One region of the Comamonas flocculans genome, then DNA from elsewhere that is predicted to be linked to it. Evidence: predicted binding sites of a transcription regulator. Region 1 holds the regulator's gene; the other holds the start of a gene.
What was found. The regulator LexA, encoded in region 1, represses DNA repair genes until DNA is damaged. The targets are predictions, from matches to a motif close to ACTGTATNNNNATACAGT.

Region 1 (7,900 bases):
GACCGCCCGCTGGAGGCCCAGGCGCAGGCGGACCAGGCGCATGCCAAGTTCGACGACGACAAGAGCGAGTTCAGCGGCTACGTGCGGCTGTGGAACTGGCTGCACGATGCGCGCGGAGGCAAGGTGGTGGCGCAGTCGCGCCGGGAGATGGCGGCCGCGGGGCAGGTGGCGGCGGCGAATGCGCGCAGCCAGGCGTTCCTGCCGGTGGGAAAGCGGGGACGGCCCCCATCGCGACCTTCCCCCGGAGGGGGAAGGAGTGCAGACCAGAGCAGCGGAAGCTCGCCCCCTCCCCCTCTGGGGGAGGGCAGGGGTGGGGGCCAGCGCCCCCCGGACAAGCAATCTTCCCCGGGGGGCGCCCAAACCATCTCCCCGCCAGGCGACACCCACAAGCTGAGCAACCGCCAATGGGAGCAGCTGCTGCGCCAGAACTACCTGAACGTGCGCCGCGTGCGCGAATGGCGCGACATCCACAGCCAGCTGCTCACCGTGGTGCGCGAGCAGCGCTGGCCGCTGAACACGCAGGCGGCGGGCTATGAGTCGGTGCACCTGTCCATGCTGGCGGGGCTGCTGGGCAACATCGGCTTCAAGGCGGAAGACGCGGACGCCTGGCTGGGCGCGCACGGCATCAAGTTTCATCCGCACCCTGGCGCGCACCTGTCCAAAAGGCCCGGGCGCTGGATCGTTGCGGCCGAGCAGGTGCAGACCTCGCGCCTGTACGGGCGCGGCATCGCGGCCATCGAGCCGCAGTGGCTGGAGGAGGTGGGCGCGCACCTCTTGAAGAAGCAGCTGCTGGAGCCGCACTGGAGCAAGAAGCAGGAGGACGTGATCGCGCTGGAGCGCGCCACGCTCTACGGCCTGGTGGTCTACAGCCACCGGGCCGTGAGCTATGGCCGCGTGGACCCGCGCGAGGCGCGCCAGCTCTTCATCCGCCGCGCGCTGGTGGAGGGCGAGTGGGAGAGCGACTGGCCGTTTCTGGCCGCCAACCGCAAGGCGGTGCACAAGGTGCAGGAGCTCGAGCACAAGAGCCGCCGCCAGGACGTGCTGGTGGACGACGAGCTGATCTACGCCTTCTACGACCAGGCCATTCCCGAAGGGGTGTACAGCGGCGCCACCTTCGACAAATGGTTCCGCCAGGCGGTCAAGGCTGCGCCGCAGCTGCTGCGCATCACGCGCGAAGAGCTCATGCGCCATGAAGCTGCGGGCGTGACCAGCGAGCGCTTTCCCAGGCTGGTGCGCCTGGGCGGCGTGGACTGCGCCGCAAGCTATCTGCACGCGCCCGGCGACGCGCGCGACGGCGTGACGCTGACGCTGCCGCTGTTCGCCCTGAACCAGGCGAGCGAAGACGACGCGCAGTGGCTGGTGCCCGGCATGCTCAAGGACAAGATCCAGGCGCTGCTCAAGAGCCTGCCGCAGCGCCCGCGCAGCCGCTTCGTGCCGCTGGCGGAAAACGCCCGGCGCCTGGCCGAGCTCCTGCTCGCGCGCGGCGGACGCGAACAGGGCGGCTTGCTGGACGTGCTGCTCAAGCAGGCGCGCGAGGAAACCGGGCTGGACATCAAGATGGCGGACTTCAAGCTGGACATGCTCAGCCCGCACCTGTTCATGAACTTTCGCGTGGTGGACGAGCACGGCCGCCAGCTCGGCCAGGGGCGGCAACTGGCCACGCTCAAGGCGCAGTGGGGCGGCCAGGCGCGCGGCGCCTTCCAGGCGCTTGCTTCATTGAAGATAGCTGGTAGCGCACAGCCAGAGCCAGTTTCATATATAAAACCGTCTGAAAACCTTGCCAGACAAGCGCCAGCAGCTCCTGAAAAAGAGATCGCCCCCGTCCAGCCCGCCGATGCGCTCTACACCGCATGGACCTTTGGCGAGCTGCCCGAGCTGCTGGAGATCCGGCGCGCCGGCCAGAGCCTGGTGGGCTTTCCGGCCCTGATCGACCGCGGCGAGGGCGTGGGCATCGAGGTCTTCGACGAGCCCGAGGTGGCCGCCGCGCGCCACCGCGTGGGCCTACGGCGCCTGGTGGCGCTGCAGATCAGGGACGCGCTCAAGTACCTGGCCAAAAACATCCCCGACCTGCAGCGCATGGCCGTGGCCTACATGCCGCTGGGCACCCAGGACGAATTGCAGCGGCAGATCATCGACGTGGCGCTGGAGCGCGCCTTCCTGCAGCCGCCGCTGCCGGCGAACGCGCAGGACTTTGCCCGGCGCATCCAGGAAGGGCGCGCGCGCCTGACCCTGATCGCCAACGAAGTGGCGCGCCTGTGCGCGGCCGTCCTGCAGGAATACGCACTGGCCCAGCGCAAGATCAAGGAAACGCGCAACGCCCCGCTGGCCACGCAGGACACCGGCCGCCAGCTGCAGATCCTGATGGGCAAGAACTTCCTGCTGGAAACCCCGTGGACGCAGCTGCAGCACTACCCGCGCTACCTCAAGGCCATCGTGCTGCGCCTGGACAAGCTGCGCGCCGACCCCGCGCGCGACGAAGCCAGGACGCGCGAGCTGCAGCCGCTGGAGCAGCGCTACTGGCGCCTGTTGGCCGAGCGCAAGGGCCAGGAAGACGCGCGCATGCAGGAATACCGCTGGATGCTGCAGGAGCTGCGCGTGGGCTTTTTCGCCCAGGAACTGCGCACCCCTTACCCCGCGAGCAGCAAGCGCCTGGACAAGATCTGGGCCCAGCTGCAGTTCTGAAGCAGCGGCGCCGGCCGGCCCGTGGCTGCCTTGGCTGGCCCCTTGCCGCGCTGCGCCCCGGCCCGCGCCTGCCGTGCCTCAGGCCAGCGCCAGGCGGTTGAGCTCGGCGCAGACGTCGGCCAGCCGGCCCGAAGCCATGAGCCGGCAGGAGCCATCGTCCGCATGCCGCACCACCAGGCGCAGCGGACGGTGGTGGGCCATGGGGCCCGTGGCGGCCAGCGGCGCGCCGGCGGGTTTGCGCGCAGCGGGCCGCAGCACGATCACGTTGTCGCGCGCCGCAGCGGCAAAAAAGGGGAGCGACGCCTGAGTGGGTTGAACAAGCTGCATGTGAGACTCCATCGGGTTTGAACACAGGCAGGATTGCCATGGAAAAAGCACGCCCCAGGGTTGGCCATGGGCGGCGCCTCGTGCGCCGCGCCCGGCCAGACGCCCGCCACCTGCGGCCGTGCCGGCCATGCCCTACATCAGCATGGTGTTGCGTATCAGGCCCACCGCCAGGCCTTCGATTTCGAACGGCTCGCCCGGATGCACGCGAATGACCGGGTAGTCGGGGTTTTCCGGCAGCAGCTCGATCTGGCCGCCGCTGCGGCGCAGGCGTTTGACGGTGACCTCGTCGCCCAGGCGCGCGACGACGATCTGGCCGCTGCGCGCCTCGTGCGTGGCCTGCACCGCCAGCAGATCGCCGTCCATGATGCCGGCGTCGCGCATGGACATGCCGCGCACCTTGAGCAGGTAGTCCGGCTTGTGCGCGAACAGCGAGCCTTCGATGGTGTAGCTCTGGTCGACGTGCTCCTGCGCGAGAATCGGCGAACCCGCGGCCACGCGGCCGATGAGCGGCAGCGTGAGCTGGGCCAGCCCCGCCATCGGCAGACCGAGCTGCACGCCGCGCTCGGCGTGGATCTGGCGCAGCGCGCTGGCGCGCAGCCGGATGCCGCGCGAGGTGCCGCTGAGCAGTTCGATCACGCCCTTGCGGGCGAGCGCCTTGAGGTGCTCTTCCGCGGCATTGGCCGACTTGAAGCCCAGTTGCTGCGCGATCTCGGCGCGCGTGGGCGGCGCGCCGGTCTGGGCGATGGCGCGCTCCACCAGCTCGAGGATCTGCTGCTGGCGGCCGGTGAGTTTGGGCTGGTCGGTCATGAAATGCTCCGGATTGGCTACAGGTCAGTGACTGTGTATCGATACAGTAGCTGTATTTTTCGACAGTTTTGAGAAAGTTGCAAGCACCATGGACAAAAAGATCGTGATCCTCGGCACGGGCGGCACCATCGCCGGCACCGGCGCGGCCGGCGGCCATGCTTACGTGGCCGCGCAACTGGGCGTAGAGGCGCTGGTGCAGGCGGTGCCGGGCCTGCAACAGGCCGCGGGCATGGCGCTGCAAGCCGAGCAGCTGGCGCAGCTCGACAGCAAGGACATGGACCACGCCACCTGGGTGCGCCTGGCGCGGCGCTGCGCAGCCCTGCTGGCCGACGACCAGGTGGCCGGCATCGTCGTCACCCATGGCACGGACACGCTGGAAGAGAGCGCCTGGCTGCTGCACGAGCTGCTGCCCGCGGACAAGCCCGTCGTGCTGACCTGCGCGATGCGCCCGGCCACTGCGCTGCTGGCAGACGGGCCGCAGAACCTGCTGGACGCGGTGCTGCTGGCCGCGCACCCGCAGGCGCGCGGCGTGCTGGTGTGCGCACTGGGCACGGTCCACGGCGCGCGGGAGGTGAGCAAGCTGCATCCGCAGCGGCTCGATGCCTTCGCCTCGCTGGACAGCGGCCCGCTGGGCTGGGTGGAGGCCGGGCAGCTGCGCTGGGCGCACGGGGTGCCGCCGGCGGCCGGCACGCCGCGCCACGGCGCCTTGCTGCAGGCCCGCGCCTTCGGCCAGACGCCCTGGCCCCGCGTGGAGATCGCCCTCAGCCATGCGGGCTGCGACGGCGCGCTGCTCGACTGGATGGTGGCGGGCGGGGTGCGCGGCATCGTCGTCGCCGCGACCGGCAATGGCACGCTGCACCAGGCGCTGCGGCCGGCGCTCCTGCGCGCGGTGGATGCCGGGGTGCGGGTGCGCATCGCCGCGCGCTGCCCGCTCGGGCGCATGGCGGCGACCGCGGGTCAGCCCTGGCGCGATGCCGAGGGCCTGAGCCCGGTCAAGGCGCGCATCAGCCTGATGCTGGAGTTGATGGAGGAAGCCTGAACGCGCGGACGGCGCGCCGGCCCTTCGTCAGTGGCTCAGCGCCTCGAGCGCGCGCGCGGTGATCTCGTCCACGCTGCCCAGACCGTTGATGGCACGGTACCTGGGCGCGTTGGCCGGGTCGGCGCTGGCCCAGTCGCGGTAGTAGTCCACCAGCGGGCGCGTCTGGTCGCTGTAGACCTGCAGGCGCTTCTGGACGGTTTCTTCGCGGTCGTCGTCGCGCTGCACCAGCGGCTCGCCGGTCAGGTCGTCCTTGCCGGGGACCTTGGGCGGGTTGAACTTCACGTGGTAGGTGCGCCCGGACGCCGGGTGGCTGCGCCGCCCGCTCATGCGCTCGATGATGGCCTCGAAGGGCACGTCGATCTCCAGCACGTAGTCCAGCTTGACGCCCGCCGCCTTCATCGCGTCGGCCTGCGGGATGGTGCGCGGAAAGCCGTCGAAGAGAAAGCCCTGGGCGCAATCGGGCTCGGCGATGCGCTCCTTGACCAGGCCGATGATGATGTCGTCGCTCACGAGCTGGCCCGCGTCCATGACCGCCTTGGCCTGCAGCCCCAGCGGCGTGCCTGCCTTGACGGCGGCGCGCAGCATGTCGCCGGTGGAAATCTGCGGGATGCCGAATTGCTTGCAGATGAAGGCAGCCTGCGTGCCTTTTCCAGCGCCGGGAGCGCCAAGCAGGATCAATTTCATGGGGACTCTCTCTCGTCAGTTTTGAAATCGGGCCGCACGCGCCAGGCCGTGCGTGAACAGCGTTTGAGAATAGCACGCGTGCGCTGGCGCCCCGCTTACAGGGCGCCCTCTCAGGCAGGTGTGCCGCCGGCGGCAAACAGGGTGCGCACGCGCTCCAGGTCCTGCGGCGTATCCACACCCGCGCCGGGGGCCGTGGTGGTCACGTGCACCGCGATCGCATGGCCGTGCCAGAGCGCGCGCAGCTGCTCCAGCTGCTCGAGCTGCTCGGTGGGCGCGGGCGCCAGGCGTGCAAAGGTCTGCACGAAGCCCGCGCGGTAGCTGTAGATGCCGATGTGGTGCAGCGGCGCCAGCCCGGCGGCGGCCGCACCCTGCCACCAGGCGCCGCCCGGCTGCGCGCCGCGTGCATGCGGGATGGGCGCGCGGCTGAAGTAGCTGGCGCGGCCCCGGGCATCGAGCACCACCTTGACCACGTTGGGGTTGGCAAAGTCGGCGGCGCTGGCGATCGGATGTGCGGCCGTGCCCATGGGGCAGTGCGTGTGGCGGTGCATCAGGGCCGCGACGGCATCGATCAGGCCGGGCGCCATCAGCGGCTCGTCGCCCTGCACGTTCACCACCACCGCATCCTCGGGCAGGCCCAGCAGCGCGCAGGCTTCGGCCAGACGGTCGCTGCCGCTGGCGTGGTCGGCGCGCGTGGGCAGCGCCTGCACGCCGTGGGCCTGGCAGGCGTCGATGATCTCGGGCGCGTCGGCCGCCACCCAGACCTGCGCGGCGGCGCTTTGCAGCGCGCGCTCGGCCACGCGCACCACCATGGGCTTGCCGGCGATGTCGGCCAGGGGCTTGCGCGGCAGGCGGCTGGAGGCCAGCCGCGCGGGGATGACGACGGTGAAGGCCGCCGCGCTCACTGCTTTTTTTCCAGCTCGTCGTCGCTGAGCGTGCGCGCTTCGGTCTCGAGCAGGACGGGGATGCCGTCGCGCACCGGGTAGGCCAGGCGCGCGCTGTGCGATATGAGCTCCCGACGCTCGCGGTCGTAGGTCAGCGGCCCCTTGGTCACGGGGCACACCAGCAGTTCAAGCAGTTTCGGGTCCATGGCTTCCTCCGGCTTGCGGCGATGATAGTGGGGCCAGGCGCGCGTCCAGCCAGTCGAGGAAACGCGGCTCCAGCTCGACCTGCAGGGGCACCGCCCAGGCCTCGGGGTGCAGGTGCCAGAGCTTGACCGCGTCTTTTTCGGTACAAATCAGCTCCAAACCCTTGCGTGGCGGGCGCTGCCAGCTATCGAAAGCAAAGTGGTCGGGCAGGCTCTCGACGCTTGCGAGGGTGAGGCCACGCTCGCGCAGCATGGCAAAGAAGGCCTCGGGCGCGGCCACTGCCGCCAGCGCATGCAGGGGCTGGCCGCGCAGGCTGGACAAGGGCCGCTGCTCGCCCACGGCATTGACCGCGCAGGGGGCCAGCGCGCGCCGCAGCGTGAATACCGGGGCGCTGCCGGCCGGCGCGGGGGGAGCGCCGTGGCACAGCAGCGCATCCACCGGCCGCGGCCAGGGTTCGCGTAGCGGGCCGGCGGGCAGCAGCCAGCCATTGCCCACGCCGCTCTCGCTGAAGATGCACAGGTCCAGCGTGCGCGCCAGCGCCAGGTGCTGCAGGCCGTCGTCGCAGACCAGGATGTCGCAGTCCGGGTGCGCGGCCAGCAGCGCGCGCCCCGCATCGGCGCGCCGCGCGGCCACGAAGACCGGCACGGCGGTGCGCCGCGCCAGCAGCAGCGGCTCATCGCCGACGTCGGCGGGCGCGCTGGCGGGCAGTACCTCGCGGCAGTCGCGCGTGCGCCGCCCATGGCCGCGCGAGACGATGCCCGGGCGCCAGCCCCTGGCCTGCAGGTGGCGCACCAGCGCAATCACCACCGGCGTCTTGCCCGCGCCGCCCGCCACCACGTTGCCCACCACGATGACCGGCACGCCGAGCGTGCTGCGCCGCAGCCAGCCGCGCCCATAAAGGGCGCGGCGCAGCGCCACCAGCGCGCGGTACGGCAGGGACAGCGGCCAGAGCAGCCGCGCCAGCGCGCCCTTGTGCTGCCAGGCGCGGCGCAGACACTGGCGCACGCGCTCAGCGCCCTTGCGCCGCGGACGACTGGGTGGCGAAGGTCACCTGCGCCAGGCCCACGCGGCGAGCCGCTTCCATCACGGTGATGACCGCCTGGTGCGGCGCCATGGCGTCGGCGCTGATGATCAGCACGCTGTCGCCGCCGGCGGGCGCGGCGGCCTGCAGCGCCTGCGCCAGCTCGCCCACGCCGCGGCCCTCCAGAGGGCTCTTGTTCACCGCGTAGCGTCCGTCGGCGGCCACCGCCACCGTCAGCTCGCGCGGGCGCTCGCG
Region 2 (7,900 bases), 190 kb from region 1:
TCCGCCGTCTTGAAGGCGATCTGGCGCAGCGCGCGCGCCAGCTCGCGATCGATGGCCCGCAGGCGCTGCAGACGCCGGGCCAGGGCGAGGCCGACACCCACCCTGCCGGCCTGCTGTGGCGCAGTCCCGCCGTGGTGCAGGCGCAGGCCTGGCTGGCCCAGCCGGGCGACCCGCGCGGCAGCGCCGGGGACCTCGCCATCTGGCGGGCCGACCTGGAGTCGAATGCCGAAAACCACCAGCAGCTGCAGCTGCTGCAGGACACCGCCGCCAGCCTGCGGCGGGCAAGCTACGCCGGGCCCCTGCGGGATGCGGACGGCGGCCAGGACGGGCGCGTCTGGCTGGCCGTCCCCTCGTTCGACGGCGCCCGCCTGGCCGGGCTCTACGTGGTGGCGCTGTCCATGCAGCAGGCGCTGGTCGCCCTGCTGCCGCCCTGGTTCATCGCGCAGCAGCAGGTGCGCATCGTGGCGGACGCGGGCCTGCCGGGCGGCACTGCGCCGGACGGCGCCAGCTACCTCACGCCCATGAACCTGCCCGGCGTGGAGCTGCTGCTGCAGGTGACGCCGCTGGGTTCGCACACCTCCTCCACGCCGCGGCTGTTCTTCGCCGTCGCCCTGGTGTTCCTGCTCGGCCTGCTGGTGAGCCTGCTGGCGCTGCGGCGCGACTTTGCCAAGCGCCAGCAGGTGCAGCAGCGCCTGCAGGCCGAGGTGGCGCTGCGCTCGGCCATGGAGCGCTCAGTCAGCATAGGCATGCGCGCCTGGGACCTGCAGGGCACCATCCTCTACGTGAACCAGGCCTTCTGCGCCATGGTGGGCTACGGCGCGCAGGAGCTGCGCGGCGCGCGCGCGCCCATGCCCTACTGGCCGGACGAGCAGGCGGGCGAGCTGGCCGTGCTGCACGGTGGCATCCTGCATGCGGGCACGCAGCCGCAGGGCCTGGAGGCGCAGTACCGCCACCGCGACGGCCACCTGGTGGACGTGCTGATTCACGAGGCGCCGCTGCTTGCCGCCGACGGACGCCAGCTCGGCTGGATGAGTTCGGTGCTGGACATCAGCGAACGCAAGCATGCGCAGCGGCTGGCCGCCGAGCAGCAGGAAAAGCTCGAAGCCTCCGAGCGCCTGGTGGCCGTGGGCGAGGTGGCCTCCACGCTGGCGCACGAGCTCAACCAACCGCTGGGCGCGCTGGCCAGCTTTGCCAACGGCCTACTCAACCGCCTGCGCGCGGGCACGATTGCCCTGGCCGACATGGAACCCGTGGTGCGGCGCATGGCGCAGCTGGCCGAGCGCGCCGGCGGCGTGACGCAGCGCGTGAACGCCTTTGCGCGCAAGCGCGAGCTGCACCTGACGCGGCTGGACCTGGCGGCGCTGGTGCGCCGCGCGGTAAGCACGGCGCAGGAAGGCCAGGCCACGCCCATCGCCCTGCAGCTGCCAAGCCGCCCCGTGCTGGTGCGCGGCGACGCCCTGCTGCTGGAACACCTGGTGCACAACCTGTGCTCCAACGCGCTGGACTGGGCGGGCGAAGCCGCGACCGCCCCGGCCCGGGTACAGGTGCGCCTGCAGGCCGACACGACCACGGGCGAAGCGAGCCTGGCGGTGGCCGACAGCGGCCCCGGCGTGTCCGAGGCCGCCCAGGCCCGGCTGTTTGACGCCTTCTTCAGCACCAAGCACGGTGGCATGGGCATGGGCCTGGCCATCTGCCGCTCGATTGCCGAGGCGCACCACGGGCGCATCCAGGTGGAGCGCGACGCACTGCTGGGCGGCGCGCTGTTCACCGCCATCCTGCCCTTGGAGAGCGACGCATGAACACCACCGCCATGGACATCCACATCGTCGATGACGATGCCGACGTGCGCGACGGCCTGGCCTGGCTGTTCGATTCACGCGGCTGGAAGACCCGGGTATGGCAGGGCGGCGACGTCTTTCTGGATGCCGCCCGCGCGCTGCAGGGCCAGTGGGGCCTGGCGGTGGTGCTGCTGGACATCCGCATGCAGCCGCTCTCGGGCCTCGTGACTTTCGAGCGTCTCAAGACCCTGGGCTGCCCCTGGCCCGTGCTCTTCCTGACCGGGCATGGTGACGTGGCCACGGCGGTGCAGGCGGTCAAGGAAGGCGCCTGGGACTTTCTGGAAAAGCCCTTCCAGGACAACATGCTGGTGGACCGCGTGGAGCAGGCCATGCAGGCGCTGCTGACACGCAGCGCCGGCGAGCGCGAGCTGCAGCGCCTGCGCCAGGCGCTGGCGTCCCTGAGCCCGCGCGAACGCGAGGTGCTGGGCGAGCTGCTGCGCGGCCACTACAACAAGAACATCGCCGAGCACCTGGGCATCAGCGCGCGCACGGTGGAATTCCACCGCGCCAACATCTTCGAGAAAATGGGCGTGGAGTCGGCCATCGAACTGGCGCACAAGCTGGGCCAGCTGCAGCCCGCGGGACGTGACGGCGAGCCTGGCCCGCCCTGATCCGGCAGCGCCTCCTGCGGATTTGCAATCCACAAGAGAACAAGGCGCGACGCCGCAGACAGTACGCCTGGTACGGCAAGGCGAAGCAAGGCAGTTGTCTTTTTGATAGCGAAGTCGTCTCAGCGCGCATCCGCCACGCCCGGCAAGGCAGCCACGCATTCGCCCAGCGCCAGGCAGCTGGTGAGCCCGGGCGACTCGATACCAAACAGGTTCACCAGCCCGGGCAGGCCATGCGCGCTCGGACCCTGGATCAGGAAATCCGCCGCCGGCTCGCCCGGCCCGCTGATCTTGGGGCGCATGCCGGCGTAGTTGGGCAGCAGCGCGCCGTCGGGCAGCGCAGGCCAGTAGCGGCGCACTTCGGCGTAGAAGCCCAGTGCGCGCTCGCCGTCCACCTGCAGGTCGTCAGGAGAGTCCACCCACTGCACGTCCGGGCCGAAGCGCGCCCGCCCGGCCAGGTCCAGCGTGAGGTGCACGCCCAGGCCCGCCGCCTCGGGCAAGGGGTAGATCAAGTGCGAGAACGGCACGCGCGCGCCGCAGGCAAAGTAGCTGCCCTTGGCATGGAAGGCGCGCGGCACCAGCGCCGGCGGCAGGCCCGGGGTGCGCCGCGCCAGGGCGGGTGCATGCAGGCCGGCGGCGTTCACCACCAGGTTGGCCGCCAGCTCGGCGCCCTCCTGCGTGCGCAGCCGCAGCGCGCCCCGGGTGGCATCGAGCTGCACTACCTTGGTATTGAGGACCACCATGGCCCCGTGTTGCTGCAGGTCGGCTTGCAGCGCAAGCATGAGCGCGTGGCTGTCGATGATGCCGGTGCCGGGCGAAAGCAGGGCCGCATGGCATTGCAGCGCGGGCTCCAGCCGGTGGGCGGCGGCGGCGCCCAGCCACTGCAGGTCGTGCACGCCATTGGCCTGGGCCCTGGCGGCCACAGCCTGCAGCGCCTCGGTCTGCCGCGCCGAGGTGGCCACGATGAGCTTGCCGCAGCGCCGGTGCGGCACCTGGCGGCGAGCGCAATAGTCGTAGAGCATCGCGCTGCCCTGCACGCACAGGCGCGCCTTGAGCGAGCCTGGCGGGTAGTAGATGCCCGCGTGGATCACCTCGCTGCTGCGTGCGCTGGTCTGCGTGCCGACGGCCGCCTCGGCCTCCAGCACCAGCACCTCGCGCCCGCGCAGGGCCAGCGCGCGCGCCACCGCCAGGCCGACGACACCCGCGCCCACCACCACGCATTGCACGCTGTCCACCATGGTCTGCCCCTGTGCCTGCATCCCGCGAAAAGCCGCCCAAAGAAGCGGCTGATTATCCGTGGCAGACCTGACAGAGGGTGGCACAATACTGTATAAATCAACAGCCAATTAACGAAAAACCAGGCGCTCCGCCCGCTGCCATGTCTGCCCCTCGCCCCCTCGTTCCGGATGGCCCGCGCCCTGCGCTGGCGTCCCTGCCCGCTCAGGTCTGGCGCGGCGGCACGCTGGGCGCGGCCGAGGGCGCGGTGCTCTGCAGCCGCCACGCCCCGCTGGACGCCGAACTGCCCGGTGGCGGCTGGCCGCTGGGGGCGCTGGTGGAGCTGCTGCAGCGCCGCCCCGGCCTGCATGAATGGGCGCTGCTGCTGCCCGCCCTGGCGCAGCTGGCCGGCGGGCAGCGCGGCGTGATCGCGCTCGTGGGCGCGCCCCACCTGCCCTTTGGCCCGGCGCTGGCCGCGCGCGGCCTGCCCGCCGAGCGGCTCTTGTGCGTTCCCGCGGCAGCGCCGCTGCAGCGCCTGTGGGCCGCGGAGCAGGCGCTGCGCTGCCCCGACGTGCTCGCGCTGCTGCTGTGGCTGCCCCACGCGCAAGACCACGCGCTGCGCCGCCTGCATCTGGCGGCGCGCGGCCGGGCGCGGCCGCTGTTCGCCCTGCGCCCGCACACCGCACGTGTTCAGCCCTCGCCCGCGCCGCTGCGCCTGCTGCTGGAGGGCGACGGCGAAAGCCTGACGCTGGACCTGTTCAAGCGCCACGGTCCGCCCTTGAGCGCGCCGCTGCGGCTGCCCGCCCAGCCCCCGGCCCTGCGCGCGCTGCTGGCCGCCAGCCGCCAGCCCCGCGAAGCCCCGGGCCAAGAGACGCCACAGGCCTTGCGCAGTCGAGCGCCCGCGCAGGCGCTTTGCGCAGACCCTGTCGCTGGCAGGAGCCGTGGGCCGCAAGACCGCCCACCACCCCGGGCGGTGCTGGCAAAGGCTGTTTAGCGCCATGCACTGGATCGCCCTGCACCCGCGCGATGACACGCCCGAGGGCCGCCAATTGCTGGCCTGGCGCATGCTGGGCTACACCCCGCGCGTGGCGCTGGTGGAAGAGGCGGTGCTGATGGAGGTGCAAAGCTGTTTGCGCCTGTGGGGCGGGCTGAAGCGCCTGCTGGCCAGAATATCTGAGCAAAAATCGGCTCCAGCGCCCGCCAGACAAGCGCAAGGCGCTTCATCCCTGATAGCACTGGCACGCCTGCGCCTGCCGCCTGCGCAAAACCCGGATACACCGCCCCATGCCCTGCCGCTGGCCACCCTGAGCGCCGCCCGGCCCCATCTGCCGGTGCTGGCCCGCCTGGGCTGCCGCACCTGGGGCGATCTGCGCGCCCTGCCCCGCGCCGGGGTGGCGCGGCGCCTGGGTGCTGACTTGCTGGCGGCGCTGGACCAGGCCGAAGGCCGTGCGCCCGACATCCACGCCTGGGAGCAGCTGCCCGAGCGCTTTGATGAAGCGCTGGAGCTGCCCGTGCTGGCCACCACCACGGCCGAGCTGCACCCGGCGCTGGAACACCTGCTGCTGCGGCTGCAGGTCTGGCTCACGGCGCGGGTGCTGGGCGCGTCGGCGATTGCGCTGCACTGGCGCTTCGACCAGCGGCGCCTGAACGGCGCAGAGCTGCCCCCCGGCGCGGCGCTGGACATCCGCACCGCCCAGCCGGTGCAGGGCATGGCCCATCTGCGCCGTCTCATCGACGAACACCTGGCGCGCACGCCGCTGGCCGCGCCGGTCAACCGCCTGGGCCTGCGCACGCTGCAGCTCGCGCCCTGGCAAGGCCAGGCAGCCGGCCTGCTGCCGGGTGAACAAGGCCGGGGCGAGGCGCTGCATGAGCTGGTCGAGCGCCTGAGCGCCCGCCTGGGCCCCACGCAAGTGTTGATGGCGCAGCCCCACGCCGACCACCGGCCCGAGCGCATGCAGCGCTGGGTGCCGGCGCAGCAAGTGCTTGCGCAGGCGCAGCGCGCAGCGCCCCCCTGCACCGCCCTGCCGCTGGCCCCCACCTGGCTGCTGGCCACGCCCCAGCCCCTGACCACCCAGGACGAGCGCCCGCAGTGGCAAGGGCGGGCGCTCGCGCGGCTCACCCCCGCGCAGCGCATCGAAACCGGCTGGTGGGAAGAAGCCCATGCGCCGCCGCGGCGCGACTACTTCATCGCCCAGGCACCCGGCCAGGGCCTGGTGTGGATCTACCGCGAACAAAACCCCGGCGACGCCACGCCGCGCTGGTATCTGCACGGCCTGTATGCCTGAGCCCGCCGCCCTGCCCGGCTATGCCGAGCTGCATGCGATCAGCGCCTTCAGCTTCGGGCGCGGCGCCTCGCTGCCGCAGGAGCTGGTGCAGCGCGCGGTGGAGCTTGGCTACGCCGGCCTGGCGCTGACCGACGAATGCTCGGTGGCGGGCGTGGTGCGCGCCTGGGCCAGGCTGCGCGAACTCAGGGAAGAAGGCCGCGTGCCCGAGGGCTTTGCCCTGCTGTACGGCAGCGAGTTCGCCCTGCCCGGCGGGCGGCTGATCGCCATCGCGCGCCATCTGCAGGGCTGGGGCGGGCTGTGCCGCTTCATCACCGCCGCGCGCACCGGGGGCGCCGCCAAGGGCAGCTACCAAATCGACTGGCAGCACGGTAGCTTCAGCCTGCTGGCCGGCTGCGAAATCCTCTGGGTGCCCGAACCACCCACCAACAGCGCTATCGATGAAGAAGCTGTCAGCGCTTGCCTGGCAAGCGTTACAGCCAGATTTGACCCTGAACATCTGTGGCTGGCCGTGGAGCTGCTGCGCAGCCCTGAAGACCCGCTGTGGCTGGCTACGCTGCGCCTGCTGGGCGCTCGCCACGGCCTGCCGCTGGTGGCCGCGGGCGGGGTCTGCATGCACCGGCGCTCGCGCAAGCCGCTGCAGGACGTGCTGACCGCCACGCGCCTGAACCGCCCCGTGGCCGACTGCGGCCTGCAGCTTCAGCCCAGCGCCGAGCGCCACCTGCGCCACCGCCTGCTGCTCTCGCGCATCTACCCGCGCGCGCTCCTGCAGGCCACGCTGCAGGTGGTGCAGCGCTGCAGCGGCTTTGACCTGGCGCAGATCCACTACGACTACCCGCAGGAGAGCCTGCCCGCCGGCCTCACGCCCAGCCAGGCGCTGCGCCAGCGCGTGCTGCAGGGCATGGCCGAGCGCTACCCGCGCGGCACGCCCGTGCAAATCAGGCGCTACCTGGTCAAGGAGCTCAGGCTGATCGCCGCCTGCCGCTACGAGATGTTCTTCCTCACGGTGCACGACATCGTGTGTTTTGCGCGCGAGCGGGGCATCCTGTGCCAGGGGCGCGGCTCGGCGGCCAACTCGGTGGTCTGCTGGTGCCTGGGCATCACCGCGGCCAACCCCGAGCATTCGCACCCGCTGCTGGAGCGCTTCATCAGCCGCGAGCGGCGCCACGAGCCGCCCGACATCGACGTGGACTTCGAGCATGAGCGGCGCGAGGAGGTCATCCAGTACCTCTACGCCAAGTACGGGCGCGAACGCGCCGCGCTGGCCGCGGCCGTCATCACCTGGCGCCCGCGCAGCGCCATCCGCGCGGTGGGCGCGGCGCTCGGCCTGCCCCAGACCCTGATCGACGCCTATGCCCAGGACCACCCGGGCTTTCATGAAGCGCCCGGCGCCGCCCACCTGCAGGCGCTGGCGGTGCGCACCGGCGGCCAGCCGCTGAGCGAGCGCAGCGCCCTGCTCTGGCCCCTGCTGGCGCGCCAGCTTTTGGGCCTGCCGCGCCACCTGAGTCAGCACGTGGGCGGCTTCGTGCTCACGCAGACCCCGCTCACCTGCCTGGTGCCGGTGGAAAACGCCGCCATGGCGGGGCGCTCCGTCATCCAGTGGGACAAGAACGACATCAAAGACCTGGGCCTGATGAAGGTGGACGTGCTGGCGCTGGGCATGCTCAGCGCGATCCGCCGCACGCTGGAGCTGGTCAGTGAGCGCCGGGGCGCGCCCTTCACGCGCTACGACATCCCGCCGGACGACCCCGCCACCTACGCCATGGCGCGCCGCGCCGACACCGTGGGCGTGTTCCAGATCGAAAGCCGCGCGCAGATGGCCATGCTGCCGCGCCTGAAACCCGCCACCTTCTACGATCTGGTGGTGCAGGTGGCCTTGGTGCGTCCCGGTCCAGTGGCGGGCGGCATGGTGCGCCCCTACCTGCTGGCGCGCAGCCGCCGCGCGGCGGGCCGGGCC

Region 2: the regulator LexA is predicted to act here: its motif matches at 3,772-3,789, upstream of imuA (translesion DNA synthesis-associated protein ImuA).

The regions. Positions count from the first base shown of each region.
Region 1 is NZ_CP042344.1:3,291,132-3,299,031, forward strand. It holds gene hrpA (ATP-dependent RNA helicase HrpA) at 1-2,682, shown strand, start outside; gene FOZ74_RS15785 (hypothetical protein) at 2,761-3,009, opposite strand; gene lexA (transcriptional repressor LexA) at 3,142-3,816, opposite strand; gene FOZ74_RS15795 (asparaginase) at 3,905-4,855, shown strand; gene adk (adenylate kinase) at 4,883-5,539, opposite strand; gene kdsB (3-deoxy-manno-octulosonate cytidylyltransferase) at 5,650-6,441, opposite strand; gene FOZ74_RS15810 (Trm112 family protein) at 6,438-6,626, opposite strand; gene lpxK (tetraacyldisaccharide 4'-kinase) at 6,607-7,629, opposite strand; gene FOZ74_RS15820 (ExbD/TolR family protein) at 7,634-7,900, opposite strand, start outside.
Region 2 is NZ_CP042344.1:3,097,160-3,105,059, reverse strand. It holds gene FOZ74_RS14800 (sensor histidine kinase) at 1-1,799, shown strand, start outside; gene FOZ74_RS14795 (response regulator transcription factor) at 1,796-2,449, shown strand; gene FOZ74_RS14790 (NAD(P)/FAD-dependent oxidoreductase) at 2,569-3,684, opposite strand; gene imuA (translesion DNA synthesis-associated protein ImuA) at 3,825-4,655, shown strand; gene FOZ74_RS16425 (DNA polymerase Y subunit UmuC family protein) at 4,660-5,946, shown strand; gene FOZ74_RS14775 (error-prone DNA polymerase) at 5,939-7,900, shown strand, end outside.